DNA from 4 places in the Streptomyces sp. CS113 genome. Region 1 is predicted to be linked to each of the others. Evidence: riboswitches for the same ligand, from Rfam matches in the RefSeq annotation. Region 1 holds a riboswitch; each other region holds the start of a gene.
The links. Region 1 has a riboswitch for cobalamin ahead of B9W62_RS29875 (cobalamin biosynthesis protein). Riboswitches for the same ligand answer to the same signal wherever they lie in the genome.
Positions count from the first base shown of each region.

Region 1 (5,059 bases):
GCCGTCGCGTGCACGGCGTGGGTGTGGACGACGGCCCGGGCCGCGGGGTCGGCGCGGTACACCGCCAGGTGCATGGGCAGTTCGCTGGTCGGGACGAGGGTGCCGAGCACCTGCCGTCCGTCCAGGTCGACGCCGGTCGCGTCGTCCGGGGTCAGCCGGTCGTAGGGGACGCCCGAAGGGGTGACCAGGACCGTGTCGCCGACGCGCACCGATACGTTGCCGGAGGTGCCGACGACCAGCCCGTCCGCGACCGTCCGCCGGGCCGCCGCGACGAGTTCCTCCCAGGCCGCTTCCTCGCTCGATCGCGTCACAGTCACCGTCTCCTCCCGGGCGTCCGCGCGCCCCTCGTGGCCCGTCGACGGACGGTCTCGCGGTGATCCTGCCAGGGACGTCTCCGGAGAGCTTCGGAGCGGGCACGCAGAGGGAGGTTCCGACCCCGCTTCCGGTCACCGTGGCGCCCTGCCCAGTTCATCTTCCGTTCACCCTGGTTACCTACGTTCGTCGCGCCAACGACCTCGAACGATTGCCTGGGTAAATGGAAAGCTTCTCGCTGATCCTCGCGATTGTGGTGGTAACCGCACTCGCGTTTGATTTCACGAACGGTTTCCACGACACCGCGAACGCGATGGCAACGACCATTTCGACCGGTGCGCTCAAGCCCAAGGTGGCGGTGGCGATGTCCGCCGTCCTCAACCTTGTAGGCGCCTTCCTCTCCGTGGAGGTCGCCAACACGATCTCCAAGGGTCTCGTCGACGAGACCGGCATCCGTCCCGAGGTCATCTTCGCCGCACTGGTCGGCGCGATCCTCTGGAACCTCCTGACCTGGCTGGTCGGGCTCCCGTCCAGTTCCTCGCACGCCCTGATGGGCGGCCTGATCGGTGCCGCCGTCGCCTCGGCCGGCATCGGCGCGGTCAACGGCGACGTGCTCGTCACCAAGGTGCTCCTCCCCGCGATCGCCGCCCCGATCGTGGCCGGCGTCGCGGCGATGCTCGCGTCCCGGATGACGTACTCGCTGGGCCGCAAGGCCGACGGCAAGGCCGCCGCGAAGGGCTACCGGGCCGGTCAGATCGCCTCCGCCGGTCTGGTCTCGCTGGCCCACGGCACCAACGACGCCCAGAAGACCATGGGCATCATCACCCTCGCCCTGATCGCCGGCGGCTCGCTCGCCCCCGACTCCGACCCGCCCGTGTGGGTCATCCTGGGTGCGGGCCTGGCCATCGCGCTCGGCACCTACCTGGGCGGCTGGCGCATCATCCGCACCATGGGCAAGGGCCTGACCGACCTCCAGCCGCAGCAGGGCTTCGCCGCCCAGACCAGTGCCGCCACGGTCATCCTGGCCTCCTCCCATCTCGGCTTCTCGCTGTCCACCACGCACTCGGTCTCCGGTGCGGTGATGGGCGCGGGCCTCGGCCGCAAGGGCGGCGTGGTCCGGTGGTCCACGGCCACCCGGATGTTCATCGCCTGGGGCCTGACGCTGCCCGCCGCGGCCCTGGTCGCCGCGCTCGCCGAGTGGGTCTGCCGCCTCGGCGACTGGGGCACGGCCCTCGTCGCGGTGTTCCTGGTCGCGTCCAGCTTCGCGATCTGGCGGATCTCGCGCCGCGAGGTCGTCGACCACACCAACGTCGTCGACGACGACCCGGTGGGCGCCGCCGAACCGGCCGGTGTGGTCACCACGGCGATGGCCGCGGTGTCGCCGCCCCCGGCGGGTGTGACCGAGGACCTGGCGGCCACCGTCCCGGCCCCGGCCACCACGCCGGACCCCAAGGCCCCGTCGGCCGCCACCACCGTCTGAACCCGCGTCCCGGGTACGAAGGAAGCGAACCTCCATGAGCATCGACTGGGCAGCCCTGGGCTCCGTCTTCGGCGTCAGCCTCGTGGCCACGGTGGCCCTGGTGGGCCTGTTCACCCTCGGCATCGTCGGCCTCTCCCGCCAGGAGCGGGCCGCCGCCGAGGGCGGCTCCGCGGCCCTCGCGGTCACCGGTGCGTACGCCTGCTTCGCGGCCTGCACGGCGGCGGTGGGCTACGGCATCTATCTGATCGTCGCCTGAGCGCCGCCCGGTTCACGGGCGCACTCGCCGGGGCGGGGCGCGGAACGGACTCGAACCGTTCCGCGCCCCGCCCCTTCGCGTGCCGGCGCACACCACTCGTGTGTGGGCCTTCGCACACTCCCCCGTCGCAGGTCAACGCCAGGTTGACGGGTGTTCGCGGGCCGTGGTGGACTTCCGGAGCCATCTACGGCGGCAGGAGAGGAAGCCCGGTGCGAATCCGGCGCGGTCCCGCCACTGTGACCGGGGAACAGGAACCCCCGGGAGCCAGGAACTCTCACCGCCGGACTCTTCGAACCAGGGCGTGGACACCCTGAGTGAGGACATGACGCGATGCCCGGCTGCCGCCACCGCTCGAGCCCGACACCCCGTACCCGGTGCTTCCCCGACCGTGTGACCGGCTGAACCCGTGCGTGCCGGACGCGTCTTCGCGTACGGCGCCGCCGCCGGCCTCCTCGGCGACCTCCTCCTCGGCGACCCGCGCCGGGGACACCCGGTCGCCGCGTTCGGCCGTGCCGCGGGCGCCGTGGAACGGGTGCTGTGGCGGGACCACCGGGGCTGGGGCGCCCTGCACACCGCCGTGTGCGCCGGGGGCGCCGCCGCGATCGGTACGGTCGCCGCGCACGCCGTACGCCGCTCCCCCGCCGCCCGCGTCGCGCTGACCGGCGCGGCCACCTGGGCCGTCGTCGGCGGCACCTCGCTGGCCCGCGAGGCCGCCGCGATCGGCCGGGCCCTGGACGCCGGGGACGTCGAGGCGGCGCGGGCGCGGCTGCCGCACCTGTGCGGGCGGGACCCGCAGGCGCTGGACGCCGACGGCGTCGCCAGGGCCGTCGTCGAGTCCGTCGCCGAGAACACCTCGGACGCGGTCGTGGGCGCCCTGGTGTGGGGCGCCGTGGCGGGTGTGCCAGGACTGCTCGGCTTCCGGGCCGTCAACACGCTGGACGCCATGGTCGGCCACAAGTCGCCCCGGTACCGCCGCTACGGCTGGGCCTCGGCCCGCCTGGACGACCTCGCGGGCTGGCCGGGCGCCCGGCTGACCGCCGTCCTGACCACCGTCGCCGGGGGCGATCCGCGGGGCGCCGTACGGGCCTGGCGTGCGGACGCCGCACAGCATCCGAGTCCCAACGCCGGGCCCGTGGAGGCCTCGTTCGCCGGCGCCCTGGGCGTCCGGCTCGGCGGGACGCTCTCCTACGGCGGGCGGGTCGAGCACCGGCCCGTCCTCAACGGCGCCGCGGGACGCGCCGTCCGGGCCGGTTCGGGCGACATCGACCGGGCGGTACGGCTCTCCCGGCGCGTGGGCTGGCTGGCGCTGGGCGTGTGCGCCGGCGCACGACTGCTCGCGCGCGGAGCCTCCGCCGCCGCGGCGGAGCGGGACGTCACGAAGGGACGTACGTCATGAACGGTGGCCTGCTCGTCGCCGGCACCACCTCCGACGCCGGCAAGAGCGTCGTCACCGCCGGGATCTGCCGCTGGCTGGTGCGTCAGGGCGTCAAGGTCGCGCCCTTCAAGGCGCAGAACATGTCGCTGAACTCCTTCGTGACCCGCGAGGGCGCGGAGATCGGGCGGGCCCAGGCCATGCAGGCCCAGGCCTGCCGGGTGGAGCCCACCGCGCACATGAACCCGGTGCTGCTCAAGCCCGGCGGGGAGCGCAGCAGCCAGGTGGTGCTGCTCGGCAGGCCGGTCGGCGAGATGAGCGCCCGGGGCTACCACGGCGGGCGCCAGGCGCGGCTGCTCGGCACGGTGCTGGACTCGCTCGCCGAACTGCGCGCCACGTACGACGCGGTGATCTGCGAGGGGGCGGGCAGCCCGGCCGAGATCAACCTGCGCCGCACCGACATCGTGAACATGGGGATCGCCCGGGGCGCCCGACTGCCCGTCCTCGTCGTCGGCGACATCGACCGCGGGGGCGTCTTCGCCTCGTTCTTCGGCACGGTGGCGCTGCTGGCGCCCGAGGACCAGGCGCTGGTCGCCGGGTTCCTGGTGAACAAGTTCCGGGGTGATGTGTCGCTCCTGGAGCCCGGGTTGGAGATGCTGCACGGCCTCACCGGGCGGCACACGTACGGCGTGCTGCCCTTCCGGCACGGGCTCGGCATCGACGAGGAGGACGGTCTGCGGGTCTCGCTGCGCGGGACCGTGCGGGAGTCGGTGGTCGCGCCGCCGGTCGGCGAGGACGTGCTGCGGGTCGCGGTCTGCGCGGTCCCGCTGATGTCCAACTTCACGGACGTGGACGCGCTGGCCGCCGAACCGGGCGTCGTGGTGCGGTTCGTGGACCGGCCGGAGGAGCTGGTCGACGCGGATCTCGTCGTCGTGCCGGGAACACGGGGCACGGTGCGGGCCCTGGAGTGGCTGCGGGAGCGGGGGCTCGCGCGGGCGATCGTGCGCAGGGTCGCCGACCAGCGGCCCGTGCTCGGCATCTGCGGCGGCTTCCAGCTCCTCGGGGAGCACATCGAGGACGAGGTCGAGTCGCGCGCCGGGCACGTGGACGGGCTCGGACTGCTGCCCGTGCGGGTGCGGTTCGCCCGCGAGAAGACCCTCACCCGGCCGGTGGGCGAGGCCCTCGGCGAGCGCGTCGAGGGGTACGAGATCCACCACGGGGTCGCCGAGGTGACGGGCGGCAGCCCCTTCTTGGACGGCTGCCGGGTCGGACAGACCTGGGGCACCCACTGGCACGGTTCGCTGGAGTCGGACGGCTTCCGGCGGGCGTTCCTGCGCGAGGTGGCCGCCGCCGCGGGCCGCCGCTTCGTGCCGGCCCCCGACACCTCGTTCGCCGCGCTGCGCGAGGAGCAGCTCGACCGGCTCGGCGACCTGATCGAACACCACGCGGACACCGACGCGCTGTGGCGGCTCATCGAGTCCGGCGCGCCGCAAGGACTGCCCTTCATTCCACCGGGAGCGCCCGCATGAGCACAGTGCTGTTGTTGTCGACCGCCGACACGGATCTGCTGGCGGCCCGCGCGTCGGGCGCCGACTACCTGATCGGCAACCCGACCCGGGTCGACGTACGGGAGGAACTG
Region 1 is NZ_KZ195574.1:6,658,536-6,663,594, reverse strand. Features, by position in the region: gene B9W62_RS29890 (class II aldolase/adducin family protein) at 1-311, opposite strand, end outside; gene pitH (low-affinity phosphate transporter PitH) at 536-1,792, shown strand; gene B9W62_RS29880 (hypothetical protein) at 1,827-2,048, shown strand; cobalamin riboswitch at 2,198-2,343, shown strand; gene B9W62_RS29875 (cobalamin biosynthesis protein) at 2,455-3,444, shown strand; gene B9W62_RS29870 (cobyric acid synthase) at 3,441-4,949, shown strand; gene cobN (cobaltochelatase subunit CobN) at 4,946-5,059, shown strand, end outside.

Region 2 (5,059 bases), 3.7 Mb from region 1:
CCAGGAACAGGTTCAGCGACTGGGCCTGGTCGAGGTACGGGGTGCGGGCGGCGGCCATGTCGATCAGGCCGCGCTGCGGGATCTCCCAGGCGGTGCGGTACAGCGCCCGCACGTCCTCGGGGATCCAGGAGAAGCCCTGCACCGAGCCGTTGGCCTCGCGCAGCGCCTCACGGGTGCGGGCGTCCCACACGCCGAGCCGCTTGAGGTCGTCCACCAGGTAGGAGTTGACCTGGAGGAACTCGCCGGACAGCGTCTCGCGCTTGAACAGGTTGGACACCTGCGGCTCGATGCACTCGTAGACCCCGGCGATGGAGGCGATGGTCGCGGTCGGCGCGATGGCCAGGAGCAGGGAGTTGCGCAGCCCGGTGGTGGCCATGCGCTCGCGCAGCGCGGCCCAGCGCTCCGGCCAGGCGGGCTCGACGCCGTAGTGGTCGGGGTGGAGCACCCCCTGGGCCGTACGGGTCTTCTCCCAGGCCGGCACCGGACCGCTGCGCTCGGCGAGGTCGGCGGACGTCTCGTACGCGGCGAGCATGATCCGCTCGGCGATGCGGGTGGACAGCGCCTTCGCCTCGGGGGAGTCGAAGGGCAGCCGGAGCTGGAAGAAGACGTCCTGGAGGCCCATCGCGCCGAGGCCGACCGGGCGCCAGCGGGCGTTGGAGCGGGCGGCCTGCTCGGTCGGGTAGAAGTTGATGTCGACGATCCGGTCCAGGAAGGTGACGGCGGTGCGGACGGTGGCGTCCAGGCGCTCCCAGTCCATGTCGCCGCTCGCGGGGTCGGCGAAGGCGCCCAGGTTGACCGAGCCCAGGTTGCAGACCGCCGTCTCCCCGTCGTCGGTGACCTCCAGGATCTCCGTGCAGAGGTTGGAGGAGTGGACGACGTGGCCGGGGGTCGCGGTCTGGTTCGCGGTGCGGTTGGCGGTGTCCTTGAAGGTCATCCAGCCGTTGCCGGTCTGCGCGAGGGTGCGCATCATGCGGCCGTACAGCTCACGGGCGGGCAGCGTCCTGCGGGCGAGCCCCGCCTCCTCCGCCCTGCGGTAGGCGGCGTCGAACTCCTCGCCCCACAGGTCGGTCAGCTCCGGCACGTCGGCCGGGGAGAACAGCGACCAGGTCCCGTCGGCGTCCACCCGGCGCATGAACTCGTCCGGGATCCAGTGCGCGAGGTTCAGGTTGTGCGTACGGCGGGCGTCCTCGCCGGTGTTGTCCCGCAGCTCCAGGAACTCCTCGACGTCCGCGTGCCAGGTCTCCAGGTAGACGGCGGCGGCGCCCTTGCGCCGGCCGCCCTGGTTCACGGCGGCGACCGAGGCGTCCAGCGTCTTCAGGAACGGGACGATGCCGTTGGAGTGCCCGTTGGTGCCGCGGATCAGCGAACCCCGGGCGCGGACGCGGGAGTAGGCGATGCCGATGCCGCCGGCGTGCTTGGAGAGGCGGGCGACCTGGTGGAGGCGGTCGTAGAGGGAGTCCAGCTCGTCCTTGGGGGAGTCCAGGAGGTAGCAGGACGACATCTGGGCGTGCCGGGTGCCGGAGTTGAAGAGGGTGGGGGAGGAGGGCAGGTAGTCCAGGCGGCTCATCAGCCCGTACAGCGCGGCGACCTCGTCCACCGCGCGCACCGTGTCGTCCTCGGCGAGTCCGGCGGCCACCCGCAGCAGGAAGTGCTGGGGCGTCTCGACGGCCTTGCGGGTGATCGGATGCCGGAGCAGGTAGCGGCTGTAGAGCGTACGCAGCCCGAAGTAGCCGAAGCGGTCGTCGGCGGCCCGGTCGATCAGCGCGTCCAGGCGTTCCGCGTGCAGCCGTACGAAGGCGGCGGTGCGGTCGGCGATCAGGCCCTCGCGGTGGCCGGTGGCGACGGAGTCGGTGAAGGTGACGACGCCCTGGGAGGCCGCCTCGGCGCGGATGCCGATGGTCAGCAGGCGGGCGGCCAGCCGGGAGTAGACCGGGTCCTCGGAGATCAGACCGGCGGCCGCCTCGGTGGCCAGCTCCCGCAGCTCGGCCTCGTCCGCGTGGGCGGACCGGCCGCGCAGCGCGGCGGCGGCCACCCGGCCGGGGTCGGCGCCCTGGAGGTCGGCGGTCAGCCCGGTCAGGGTCCGCAGCAGGGCGGCACCGGGTCCGTCGGGTTCCCCGGTCGCCGTCGCCGGGGTCGCTGAAGCCGGATCGGCTGGCGCGATGGTCACGTGGAGCACTCCCTCGCTCGGCACGGGGCCTGGCGGAGGGAGGGCAGGGGGCAGCTCACGAGCGCACGCGGCGTCGCGTCCACCGGCCCACTCCACGAGGCCCGGACGTCATGGCACCCGGGCCAGGGCGGCCGGGCGCACTGTCGGCAGGTCCTCGGACTGGACAGGCGTGCGCGCACGTGCGAAGACGTACGGATGCACGCAAGTACACCGTTGCGGGACAGTTCCGGATTCGCACCGGATTCCCCTGCGGCGACAGCGAGCACGAGCATACATCTTGTGCCGGGTGGCGCGAGCACCCCCAGATGTTGTGTCCCGGCGGGGTGCCGTGCCGGGGTGCCGCGAGCGTGTCAGAGCGTCAGTTCGTAGGTGAGCAGCATGATGTCGTCCAGCTCCGGCACGGGATTCCAGTCGCGGTCGGGCGTGCGGACGAAGCCCAGACGCTCGTAGAGGCGGTGGGCGGTGCGCATGGTGGCCTGGGTCGACAGCACGACGCTCCGGCAGCCCTCGACGGCCCGGGCCCGGTCGACGCAGGCGCGCACGAGGGCCTCGCCCGCCCCGCGGCCGCGCGCCTCGCGGGCGACGGCGAGCATGCGTATCTCGGCCTCGCCGGGGCGCGCTATGTCCGCCATGGGGCCGCCGGACGGCACGAAGGTCACGCCGCCGAGCACCCGGCCGTCGGCCACGGCGTCCAGCACCTCGGCGGCGGTCGCGCGCTTGGCCACGTTCCTCAGCTCGTCGAGATACGCATCGCTCTCCCCGAAGTCGAGGAGGCCGTCGCGCAGGTAGGCCTGCGCGGTGATCTCGCCGAGGGTGTCGTACTCCTCGGCCGTCGCCCGCCGGATCACGAAGTCCATGACGCCGAGTGTGCCCGACGGGTACGGCAACGGGCCGCCGGATTTCTCCGACGGGTACGGCAACGGGCCGCCGGATTTCTCCGACGGCCCGCTGAAGGGGCGCCGCTAGTGCGAGCTGCCCGCCGTGGCCGGCGGCAGTTCCACCTGGACGCCGGGGTCGCCGGCGTCCGCCGTGTAGTCGCTCGGCTTGGTCTCGTCGACGCCGTCGGGCGCCTTGGCCGCCCGCAGGACGAAGGTCAGGACCACGGTGACCAGGACGTTCAGCACGAAGGCGGTGAGCCCGATGTAGCCGATCTCGCCGATGCCGGGGATCTCGTCGGAGGAGCCGCCGAAGTGCTTCTGCGTCGGCGAGGCGACACCGTAGGCGGCGACCGTGCCGTAGACCATGCCGACCGCCCAGCCGCCGAGCAGCGCCCAGCGGTGGAACCAGCGGGTGAACAGGCCGCCGACCAGGGCCGGGAAGGTCTGCAAAATCCAGATGCCGCCCAGCAGCTGGAAGTTGATCGCGACCGTCTTGTCCATGCCCAGGACGAAGATCAGTGCGCCCACCTTCACCAGCAGCGACACCAGCTTGGAGACCTTCGTCTCCTGTGCCGGGGTGGCGTCGGGCTTGATGAAGTCCTTGTAGATGTTGCGGGTGAAGAGGTTCGCGGCCGCGATCGACATGATCGCCGCCGGGACCAGGGCGCCGATGCCGATCGCCGCGAAGGCGACGCCCGCGAACCAGTCCGGGAACATGTTCTCGAACAGCTGCGGGATCGCCAGCTGGCCGTTCTCCACCTTGACCCCGGCCGCGATCGCCATGAAGCCGAGCAGCGCGAGCAGACCCAGCATCAGCGAGTACAGCGGCAGGATCGTGGTGTTGCGGCGGATCACCTCACGGCTGCGCGAGGACAGCGTGGCGGTGATCGAGTGCGGGTACATGAAGAGCGCGAGCGCCGAACCGAGGGCGAGGGTCGCGTACGTCCACTGGCCCCCCGCGTCCGGCACCACCCCGCCCTTGCCCGTCTCGGTGAACTTGTCGCTCGCCGACGCGAAGATGTCGTCGAACCCGCCCAGCTTGATCGGGATGTAGATGATCGCCACCGCGATGACGATGTAGATCAGCGTGTCCTTCACGAACGCGATCAGCGCGGGCGCCCGCAGCCCCGACGAGTACGTGTACGCCGCGAGCACGCCGAAGGCGATCAGCAGCGGCAGGTCCTTGATGAACCAGTTGGTGTCCTCGCCGCCGCCGACGCCCATCACGTCGAGCACGGCCTGGATGCCGACCAGCTGGAGCGCGATGTACGGCATGGTCGCCAGGATGCCGGTGACGGCCACCGCCAGCGACAGGCCCTTGGAGCCGAACCGGCCGCGGACGAAGTCCGAGGTCGTCACGTACCCGTGCTTGTGCGAGACCGACCACAGGCGGGGCAGGAAGGTGAAGATCAGCGGGTAGACCAGGATCGTGTACGGCACCGCGAAGAAGCCGGACGCGCCCGCCGCGTAGATCGCCGCCGGGACGGCCACGAAGGTGTACGCGGTGTACAGGTCGCCGCCCAGCAGGAACCAGGTGACCCAGGTGCCGAACGAGCGGCCGCCCAGGCCCCACTCGTCGAGGCTGTGCTCGTTCTCGGCCCGGCGCCAGCGGGCGGCCAGGAAGCCCATGGCGGTGACGAGGACGAAGAAGAAGATGAAGACGGCGAGTGCGACGCCGTTCACGCCGTCGTTCATCGCGACTCACCGCCCTTCGGCGAGGAGGGGGCGGCGGCGGAGTGGGCCGCGCGCCCGCGCTGGTCGCGCTGCCACAGCTTGTAGGCGGTCATCGTCAGCAGGGTGGAGATCAGCACCCAGGCCATCTGGTACCAGTAGAAGAACGGGATGCCGATGAAGGCCGGGTCCGTCTTCGTGTACGAACCGACCCAGAGCATGGCGACGAACGGTGCGACGAGGCAGATGCCGATGACGACGCGCACCGGCGTCACCACCGGCTCTCTGCTCACTTCTGTGTCTTCTGACATGCGCGGCTCCGTCCCCTCGCTGATCACCTCGT
Region 2 is NZ_KZ195574.1:2,988,510-2,993,568, reverse strand. Features, by position in the region: gene B9W62_RS12845 (ribonucleoside-diphosphate reductase subunit alpha) at 1-2,167, opposite strand, end outside; cobalamin riboswitch at 2,295-2,456, opposite strand; gene B9W62_RS12840 (GNAT family N-acetyltransferase) at 2,518-3,024, opposite strand; gene mctP (monocarboxylate uptake permease MctP) at 3,130-4,740, opposite strand; gene B9W62_RS12830 (DUF3311 domain-containing protein) at 4,737-5,027, opposite strand.
Region 2: another riboswitch for cobalamin. It lies ahead of B9W62_RS12845 (ribonucleoside-diphosphate reductase subunit alpha); the one in region 1 lies ahead of B9W62_RS29875 (cobalamin biosynthesis protein).

Region 3 (5,059 bases), 6.1 Mb from region 1:
CGGATCGTGGCCCGGCAGCTGAGGCTCGCCACCGCGCTGGCGGACGTACCGGTAGAGGCGTCCTGCTTCTGCCGTCTCGGCACCGCCGCGGCCACCGGCGGCGGGCCCGGCTGCTGCGCCACGGACCACTGACTCCGCCGGGCCCCGCCCCGGGCCCGTCATGGGGCCCGGGGCGGGCGGGCGGCCGTCAGACGTTGACGCCGAAGTCCGCGGCGATGCCCGCGAGACCCGAGGCGTACCCCTGCCCGACCGCCCGGAACTTCCACTCGGCGCCGTGCCGGTACAGCTCGCCGAAGACCATCGCGGTCTCGGTCGAGGCGTCCTCGGACAGGTCGTAGCGGGCGAGTTCCTGGTCGTTCGCCTGGTTGACGACCCGGATGAAGGCGTTGCGGACCTGCCCGAAGCTCTGGCCCCGGTTTTCCGCGTCGTGGATGGACACCGGGAAGACGATCCGGTCCACCTCGCCCGGGACCGCGGCCAGGTTCACCTTGACCGCCTCGTCGTCGCCCTCGCCCTCGCCGGTGAGGTTGTCACCGGTGTGCTCGACCGAGCCGTCCGGGCTGGTGAGGTTGTTGTAGAAGACGAAGTGCCCGTCCGAGAGCACCTTGCCCGACGTGTCGAGGAGCAGCGCGGAGGCGTCGAGGTCGTAGTCGGTGCCGGTCGTGGTGCGCACGTCCCAGCCCAGACCGACCAGCACCGCGGTCAGGCCGGGCGCCTCCTTGCTGAGCGAGACGTTGCCGCCCTTGGCCAGGGAAACTCCCACTGCGTTCTCCTTCGTCGCGTTCGTTGTGTTCCGGGTACCTCCCGACAATCTACAACACTGTAGAAGAAGGCTTTCTATACGATGTCGCACCGGAAGAGGATCGGCGGCGGAAGGAGGCGGGCCGTGACGGATGACCGGCGTCCGCGGCGGCGGGGCCAGGGCGAGCTGGAGGCGCTGGTGCTGTCCGCGCTGCGCGAGGCGGACGGCCCCGCGACGGCCGGCTGGGTGCAGGAGCGCCTCGGCGGAGACCTCGCCTACACCACGGTGATCACCATCCTGACCCGGCTCCTCGAGAAGGGCGCCGTCAGCCGTGAGCGCGCGGGCCGGTCCTTCGCCTGGACGCCCGCCTCGGACCAGGCGGGCCTGGCCGCACGCAAGATGCGCAAGGTGCTGGACGCCGAGAGCGACCGCGAAGCGGTACTGGCCAGCTTCGTCACCGGCCTCGACCCCGACGACGAGCGGCTGCTGCGCGAACTGCTCGGGCACGCGCGCGCCGCGGAGGACGGCTGACACCGCATGGGGGTCTTCGTCTTCCTGCCCCTGGTCCTGCCGCTGACGGCATGGCCGATCGCCAGGCTCGCCGAGCAGCACCTGCACCCGCGGACCGCGACCAGGCTGCTCACCGCCGTCGCCGCCGTGATGGCCCTGTGCAGCACCGTGTGCCTGGCCCTGGTGATGGTGGTCGGCACCGCCCAACTCCCGGGCAACCCGCTCCCCGACGGCTGGTCGGACCCCGAGGTCCGGGCGGCGGTGCCCTACGACGAGATCGTCGGCAAGGCGGCCATCCCCGCGCTCTGTGCGGTGGTCGCGGCCTCGGCGCGGGCCCTGTGGCGGCACGGCAGGGTGCGCCGCCGCGCCCACCGGGCACTGGCCGGGCTGCCCGGCACCGGGGTGGCCGTACTGCCGGACGACGTGCCCTACGCGTACGCGCTGCCCGGTGGGCGCCGGGACCGCGTGGTGGTGAGTACGGCCCTGCTGGACTGCCTCGAACCGGGTGAGCGGCGGGCCCTGTTCGCCCACGAGCGCGCCCACCTCGCCGCCGGGCACCACCGCTTTCTGCTCGCCGTCCGCCTCGCCGCACTGGCCAACCCGTTCCTGCGCCCGCTGAGAACCGCCGTCGCCTACACGGCGGAGCGGTGGGCGGACGAGACCGCCGCCCGCACGGTCGGCGACCGGCGGACGGTCGCGACGGCGATCGGCAAGGCGGCCCTGGTCTCCCGCGGCACTCCCGTCAGCACCCTCGCCGGACTCGCGGCGCCCGGTCCGGTGCCGCGCCGGGTGGCCGCCCTGCTCGGCCCCGCCCCCGCGGTCCGCACCTGGCCCCCGGTGTTCACCTCGGTGGGCCTGGCCGCCTGGGGCGCGGCGGCGGGCACCGCCGTCTCGGCGATGTCGTCCGCGGACGCCGCCGTGACGATGTTCCTCATCCTCCGGACCGCGACGCCGCTGTGAGACTCCCTCACTCGATCGGGTGAGTCACCAATCCGGGGCCGGGGCGGCTCCGGATTCCCCGTGTGAGGCGAGAACCGAGACCACGCCGAGAGTGAACCGGCGGCCGACTCCGGACCCGGGTCGGCCGGCCACCGCACCACGGCGCCGCGTACTCGGCGGACCGCCGCACACCACATCGATCCAGCACCGACCACCGCGCACCACGCGCACCGACCTCCGTACCGAACGCAGCCTTTGAGCTGCCCGTTTTCAGGGAGATTCTCCATGAACGCCCGTATCCGCCGCTCCGCCGTCGCCGTCGTCGCGGCCGCCGTCCTGCCCCTGTCCCTGGCCGCCTGTTCCGACGACGGCGACAGCGGCTCCTCGGACTCCGCGCAGGCCGCCTCCTCGGCCCCCGCGGCGACCGACGACCAGTCGGCCGACACCTCCGGCGGCATGGAGGGCTCCGACGAGCCGTTCGGTCCGGCCTGCTCCACGGTGCCGAAGGAGGGCGCCGGTTCGTTCGACGGCATGGCCAAGGACCCCGTCGCCACGGCCGCCTCGAACAACCCGGCCCTGTCCACGCTGGTGTCCGCGGTGCAGAAGGCCGGTCTGGTCGACACGCTCAACAACGCGGAGAACATCACCGTCTTCGCGCCGACCAACGACGCCTTCGCCAAGATCCCGAAGGCCGACCTGGACAAGGTGCTGGCCGACAAGGCGATGCTCACCGACATCCTGACCTACCACGTCGTGGGCCAGAAGCTCGCGCCCGCGGACCTGGAGAACGGCTCCTTCGACACGTTGCAGAAGTCGAAGCTGACCACCTCGGGTTCGGACGAGTCCTACGAGGTCAACGACTCGGCCAAGGTCGTCTGCGGCAACGTGAAGACCGCCAACGCCAACGTCTACATCATCGACACCGTCCTCATGCCGAAGAGCTGACGCGCGGGCGGGCGTGGCGGCCCGAGGGGCCGGGGGAGCGGGTCGGGCAGTGGCCCGCCCCCCGGCGGGGCGGTGCCCCTGTGGTAGCTTGCGCAAGCCAGTCGAACCCACCTGGTGGGTCAGGGAATCCGGTGCGAATCCGGAACTGACGCGCAGCGGTGAGGGGGACGGGCGGAACACGGGCCACTGGGCGGCGTACGCCGTCCGGGAAGGCGTTCCGTCCGGTCGAACCCGAGTCCGAAGACCTGCTGGCACCCGCGCCGCGTGCGGCGCGGGCCGCATCGTACGGACGGGCTTCGCGCATGAGCCCTCGACGCCAGAGGATCCCCCTTGTCCGCAGCAGGTCCCGTCGGCCCCCGCCGCCCCCTCCTTTCCCGCCGTGCCCTGCGCGGTCCCGTCCTGCTCCTGTCCGGCGCCCTGCTGGCCTCCGGGTGCGGCTCCGGGGCGGCCAATGACGACGCGGCAGCCCCGGCCGGTTATCCCCGCACCGTCCGGGACTGCGGGCACGACGTCCGGGTCACCGCGCCGCCGCGCCGGGCGGTCTCCCTCAACCAGGGCACCACGGAGATCCTGCTCTCACTCGGCCTCGCCGACCGCATGGCGGGCACCGCCACCTGGACCGACCCGGTCATGAAGGGACTGGAGAAGGCGAACTCCGAAGTCCCCCGGCTCGCCGACGACATGCCGTCCCTCGAGACGGTCCTGGACGCCGAACCCGACTTCGTCGCCGCCTCCTTCGCCTCCACGCTCGGCACCGGCGGCGTGGCCACCCGCGAACGGTTCACCCGACTCGGTGTGCCGGCCTACCTGTCCCCGTCCGACTGCGCGGGCAAGGACAACAGCGGCGACGGCGACGGCGTCCGGAGCGAGCCTCTCACCATGGACACCGTCTACGGCGAAGTCCGCGATCTGGCCCGCCTCTTCGACGTCGAGGAGCGCGGCGAGAAGCTCGTCGCCGACCTCGAGTCCAGGGTCGACGGGGCGACGTCCGGCATCGACGCCTCCGGCGTCACCCTCATGTACTGGTTCGCCAACTCCACCTCGCCCTACCTCGCGGGCTGCTGCGGCGCCCCCGGCGTCATCACCCGCGCGGTCGGCGCCGAGAACGCCATGGACGACACCCACGAGGAGTGGCCGCAGGCCGGCTGGGAGACCGTCGCCGACCGCGACCCCGACGTCCTGGTCCTCGGCGACCTCACCCGCAAGTCCCAGACGGCCGAGACCGCGGCGAAGAAGATCGAGTTCCTCGAGTCCAACCCCGTGACCAGGAACATGACCGCCGTCCGGAAGAAGCGCTACGTGCTGCTCAGCGGACAGGCCATGAACCCCACCATCCGTACCGTCGAGGGCGTGGAACAGGTGGCGGCGGCGCTGCGCGAGTTCGGGCTCGCCAAGTGACGTCCGCGAGCCGGACGGCCGCGGCACCGGCGTCCGTCTCCGGCCCACGCGCGTCCCGGCGCGCCCCCCTCGCGTGGGCGGCGGCCGGAGTCGTCGCCCTGTGCGCCTCCGTGGCCGTCGCCGTGACCATCGGCCCGGCCGACATCGGCGTCGCCGACGTGTGGTCCGTGATCGCCGCCCACCTCGGTGCCGGCACCGGCGCCGAGGGCGTCTCGCCGATCCGCGACGGCATCGTCTGGGACCTGCGCCTGCCCCGCACCCTGCTCGCGGCGGTGTGCGGCGCCGGACTCGCCGTGTGCGGGGCCGTCCTCCAGTCACTGCTGCGCAACCCGCTCGCCGACCCCTTCGTCCTCGGCGTCTCCTCCGGCGCCTCGACCGGCGCCGTGCTGGTCGTCGTCCTCGGCGTGGGCGGTGGCGCGCTGTCCGTTTCCGGCGGGGCGTTCATCGGGGCGGTCTGCTCCTTCGCGCTGGTGATGCTGCTCAGCCACAGCCTCGGCGGGACCACGGACCGGGTGGTGCTCGCGG
Region 3 is NZ_KZ195574.1:607,601-612,659, reverse strand. Features, by position in the region: gene B9W62_RS02440 (tetratricopeptide repeat protein) at 1-132, shown strand, start outside; gene B9W62_RS02435 (TerD family protein) at 188-763, opposite strand; gene B9W62_RS02430 (BlaI/MecI/CopY family transcriptional regulator) at 845-1,273, shown strand; gene B9W62_RS02425 (M56 family metallopeptidase) at 1,280-2,212, shown strand; gene B9W62_RS02420 (fasciclin domain-containing protein) at 2,477-3,136, shown strand; cobalamin riboswitch at 3,218-3,404, shown strand; gene B9W62_RS02415 (ABC transporter substrate-binding protein) at 3,467-4,534, shown strand; gene B9W62_RS02410 (FecCD family ABC transporter permease) at 4,531-5,059, shown strand, end outside.
Region 3: another riboswitch for cobalamin. It lies ahead of B9W62_RS02415 (ABC transporter substrate-binding protein); the one in region 1 lies ahead of B9W62_RS29875 (cobalamin biosynthesis protein).

Region 4 (5,059 bases), 4.5 Mb from region 1:
TGCTTCTTCTTCGTCGGGCTCCAGCACGAGTTGCAGCACTGGGTGTGGACCTCGCTGCCCGAGGCGGCCGGATACGACACCCCGCCCTGGTGGTGGCCGCTGCCCGCGCTGGTCCTCGCCGGACTGATCCTGGCGCCGATCGTGACGCGGATGCCGGGCGGCGGCGGCCATCTCCCCGTCAACGGTCTGGGCGGGGCGCCGGTCGGCCCGCGCGCGCTGCCCGGCGCGGTGCTGGCCGCGCTGGCCACGCTGCCGCTCGGCGTGGTGCTGGGGCCCGAGGCCCCGCTCATGGCCGTCGGCAGCGGGCTGGCCCTGCTGGCGGTGCGGCGGGCCGGCGCCGGCGGTGACCAGCGGGCGAGCGCGATCCTGGCCACGGCCGGCTCCACCGCCGCGATCTCCACCATCCTCGGCGGCCCGATCGCGGCGGCGGTCCTGCTCATCGAGGGCGCGGGGCTGGCCGGCACCCAGCTGGTCGCCCTGCTGCTGCCCTGCCTGCTGGCCAGCGCGACCGGCGCCCTGGTCTTCACCGGCTTCGGGCAGTGGACGGGGCTGGAGATCGGCGCGCTGAGCCTGCCCCACCTGCCGCCCCAGGCCAATCCGGACGCGGGCGACTTCCTGTGGGGGCTGCCCACCGCCGCCCTGATCGCCGTACTGGTCACGCTGGCCCGCGCGCTGGGCCGCCGCACCGTCACCTGGACCCGGCGCCACACGGCCGCGCGCACCGTCGCCTGCGCCACCGCGGTCGGCGTCTGTGTCGCCGCGTACGCGCTGATCACCGGACGCTCCCCGGCCGAGGCGGCGCTGTCCGGCCAGGCCGCCCTGGCCCAGCTCGCCGCGCACCCGCACACTTGGTCCGTGGGGGCCCTGGTCGCGTTGGTCGCGTGCAAGGGGCTGGCCTGGGGCATCGCGCTGGGCGCGCTGCGCGGCGGCCCGATCTTCCCGGCCGTCCTGCTGGGCGCGGCGACGGCCCTGGCCTGCTCGGGGCTGCCCGGCTTCGGCGCGACCCCGGCGCTGGCCCTCGGCATCGCCGCCGCGGCGGCCGCGGTGACGGGGCTGCCGCTGGCCAGCTCGGTCCTCGCGGTGCTGCTGATGGGCCGGGACGCCCACGACCAGATGCCGCTGATCGTCATGGCGTCGGTGGTCGCGTTCATCGTGGCGCAACTGGTGCGCCGGACCCCGCCGGAGGCGGGCGGGTCGCCGGGCGGGGCGCCGTCGGCGGGAGCGGCACGGTGAAGGACCGCCGGACCGCACACCCGCGTCCTCGCCCTCGTACTCGCCCGCGTCCCGGTACCGGCTGGGCCGCCGTCCGGCCCTGGGTCGTACGGGCGGGGATCGCGGCCGCCGTGGTCGTGGCGTATTTCCTGCTCCCGCTCGACCACCTGGGGCCGCAGCGGCCGGTGCTGAGCTGGGTGCTGTTCGCCCTGCTGCTGACCGTGGTGGCGGTGCTGCTGCTGCGGCAGATCCGGCACGTCCTCCTCGACCGTCCGGACAGCCGCCCCGGCGTGGTCATCTCGCTGCTGATCGTGCTGTCCGTGCACGTCTTCTCGGCGGCGTACTACGCCCTGGCCAAGTCGCCGGGCGAGTTCAGCGGACTGCACACCCGGATCGACGCGCTGTACTTCACCGTGGTGACGCTCGCCACCGTCGGGTACGGGGACATCACCCCGAGGGGCCAGGCCGCGCGGGTCGTGACCGTGCTTCAGATCACGTACAGCTTCGTCTTCCTCACGGCCGCCGCCACCGCGCTGACCACCCGGATGCGCGACCGGGTGGTCCGGGGGCCCCAGCGGGGCCGCTCGCGCTGACGGAGGTGCCGCCCGCCCGCCCGGACGGGGCTCGAGGCCTGCTTGTGCCCGGCCCGGTGGGAGCACTACTGTCGCCACGCCTTGGTGAACGGGAAACCGGTGTGATGCCGGTGCGGCCCTCGCCACTGTGAATCGGGAAGTCCGGCTCCGGCCCCCACGGGCAGCCACTGGATCGCTTGCGATCCGGGAAGGCGGAGCACGGGCGGTGGTACCCGTAAGCCAGGAGACCGGCCAAGGCGCGTCGTCCATCCACGAGGTGCTGGAGAGGGTCTGCTGAGCCATGCACATAGCCGAGGGCTTTCTGCCACCGGCGCACGCGATCGCCTGGGGTGTCGCGTCCGCGCCGTTCGTCGTCCACGGAGTCAGGTCACTCACCCGTGAGGTCAGGGAGCACCCGGAGAGCACGTTGCTCCTCGGCGCCTCCGGAGCCTTCACGTTCGTCCTGTCGGCACTGAAGCTGCCGTCCGTCACCGGGAGTTGCTCGCATCCGACCGGCACCGGTCTGGGCGCGATCCTGTTCCGGCCGCCGATCATGGCGGTCCTGGGCACCATCACCCTGCTGTTCCAGGCGCTGCTGCTCGCCCACGGCGGGCTGACCACGCTCGGCGCCAACGTCTTCTCGATGGCGATCGTCGGCCCGTGGGCCGGGTACGGCGTCTACCGGCTGCTGCGCCGCTGGGACGTGCCGTTGATGGTCACCGTGTTCTTCGGCGCGTTCGTCGCCGACCTGTCCACGTACTGCGTGACCAGCGTGCAGCTGGCGCTGGCCTTCCCCGACCCGAGCAGCGGGTTCCCGGGCGCGCTCGGCAAGTTCGGGTCCATCTTCGCCGTGACCCAGATCCCGCTCGCGGTGAGCGAGGGCCTGCTCACGGTGATCGTGATGCGGCTCCTGGTGCAGTCCAGCAAGGGCGAACTGACCCGGCTCGGAGTGCTGTTGACCCGGTCCGGCGAGCGGAAGCAGGAGGCGGTGGCGCGATGAGCCGGAACACGAGGATCAACGCCCTGCTGCTGCTCGCGGTGGCCGCGCTGGCGGTGCTGCCGCTGGTGCTGGGGCTCGGCGACCACAAGGAGGAGCCGTTCGCCGGGGCCGACGCGGAGGCCGAGACGGCGATCACCGAGATCGAACCGGACTACGAGCCGTGGTTCTCCCCGCTGTACGAACCGCCGTCCGGGGAGGTCGAGTCGGCGCTGTTCGCGCTCCAGGCCGCGCTCGGCGCGGGCGTGCTGGCGTACTACTTCGGGCTGCGCCGGGGCCGGCGGCAGGGCGAGGAGCGGGCGTCGGCGGCTTCCGGGGCCACGACGGCACCGCGGAACACCCCAGAAGGGGACTGAGTGCTGCCGATCGACGCGGCGGCGCACAGCAGTCGCTGGCGCCGCCGCCATCCCGTGGACAAGGCCGTGCTCGGTCTCGGTCTGACCGTGCTCGCGATCTCGCTGCCGCCCTGGCCGGGCGCGGCGCTGGTGCTGGTGGCGGCGCTGACGGTGCTGCTCGGCCCGGCGGGCGTGCCCGGACGCCGGCTGTGGCGGGCGTACCGGGTGCCGCTGGGGTTCTGCGTGACGGGGGCGCTGCCGCTGCTGGTGCAGGTCGGGGGGCCGGACGGGTTCCTGTCGGCGGCCGACGGCGGCGCGGTGCGCGCGGGTGGGCTGCTGCTGCGCACCTCGGCGGCCTCGCTCGGGGTGCTGCTGTTCGCGTTCACCACGCCGATGTCGGACCTGTTGCCGCGCCTGGTGCGGGCCGGAGTGCCCGCGCCGGTCGTGGACGTGGCGCTGGTGACGTACCGGATGAGTTTCCTGCTGCTGGACTCGGTGCGCCGGATCCGGCAGGCGCAGGCCGCGCGGCTCGGGCACACCACGCGGGCGGCGGCCTGGCGTTCGCTCGGCGGGCTCGGCGCCACCGCGTTCGTGCGGGCCTTCGACCGGGCGGCGCGGCTCCAGTCGGGGCTCGCCGGGCGCGGCTACGACGGCACCCTGCGCGTGCTGGTGCCCGAGGCGCGCGTGTCGGTGCCGTTCACGGCGGCGAGCGTCGCGCTGCTCGCGGCGCTGGCCACCCTCACCCTCGTACTGGAAGGACCCCTGTCGTGAGCGGACCGGCCCAGCCCTCGGAACCGGCCCCGGCCCTGGTCGCCCTGCGGGGCGCGGCGTTCGCGTACGAGGAGGGGCCGGACGTGCTGACGGGCCTGGACTTCGCGGTGCGCGAGGGGCGGGCGCTGGCGCTGCTCGGCCGCAACGGCAGTGGCAAGACCACGCTGATGCGGCTGCTCAGCGGCGGACTGAGGCCGCGTGCGGGGGCGTTGACGCTCGGCGGGGAGCCGGTGGCCTACGACCGCAAGGGGCTGACCCGGCTGCGGACCACGGTGCAGCTGGTGGTGCAGGACCCGGACGACCAGCTCTTCGCGGCCTCGGTCGGCCAGGACGTGTCCTTCGGTCCGCTGAACCTCGGGCTGCCCGACGCGGAGGTCAGGTCCCGGGTCGGGGAGGCGCTGGCCGCGCTGGACATCGCGGGGCTGGCCGACCGGCCCACGCACCTGCTGTCGTACGGGCAGCGCAAGCGGACCGCGATCGCGGGGGCGGTCGCGATGCGGCCCCGGGTGCTGATCCTCGACGAGCCGACCGCGGGGCTCGACCCGGACGGGCAGGAGCGGCTGCTCGCCACCCTGGACGGGCTGCGCGCGGGCGGCACCACCGTGGTGATGGCCACCCACGACGTCGACCTGGCCCTGCGCTGGTCCGACGACGCCGCCCTGCTCACCCCGGACGGTGTGCGCACCGGCCCGGCCGCCGCGACGCTGGCCCGCACCGACCTGCTGCGGCGGGCCGGGCTGCGGCTCCCCTGGGGCGTCGCGGCGGCCGGACTGCTGCGGGCGCGGGGGCTGTTGGCGGACTCGGCGACGGGCCCGCGCACGGCGGAGGAGCTGGCGGCGCTGGCCGAGTGACGGGCACTGGCGGAGTGACGGGCGCTGGCCGAGTGACGGGCACTGGCCGAGTGACGGGCACTGGCCGAGTGACGGGCACTGGCCGAGTGACGGGCACTGGCCGAGTGACGGGCACTGCCCGGGGTCAGCTCGCCGAGCCGCTGTACTCCGGTTCCCGGGCTTCCTCCGCCTGCTGGGCGGCGCGGGCGCGGCGGCCGGGCAGGACGGCGAGGACGATCAGGGTGCCGGCCGCCATGATGATGCCGCCGACGAGGCTGGTCGTGGCGACGCCGTGGGCGAAGGCCTTGTTCACGGCGTCGGCGAGGGCCTGCGCCTGCTCGG
Region 4 is NZ_KZ195574.1:2,145,643-2,150,701, forward strand. Features, by position in the region: gene B9W62_RS09215 (chloride channel protein) at 1-1,233, shown strand, start outside; gene B9W62_RS09220 (potassium channel family protein) at 1,344-1,805, shown strand; cobalamin riboswitch at 1,871-2,056, shown strand; gene B9W62_RS09225 (energy-coupling factor ABC transporter permease) at 2,086-2,784, shown strand; gene B9W62_RS09230 (energy-coupling factor ABC transporter substrate-binding protein) at 2,781-3,137, shown strand; gene cbiQ (cobalt ECF transporter T component CbiQ) at 3,138-3,887, shown strand; gene B9W62_RS09240 (ATP-binding cassette domain-containing protein) at 3,884-4,738, shown strand; gene B9W62_RS09245 (MFS transporter) at 4,863-5,059, opposite strand, start outside.
Region 4: another riboswitch for cobalamin. It lies ahead of B9W62_RS09225 (energy-coupling factor ABC transporter permease); the one in region 1 lies ahead of B9W62_RS29875 (cobalamin biosynthesis protein).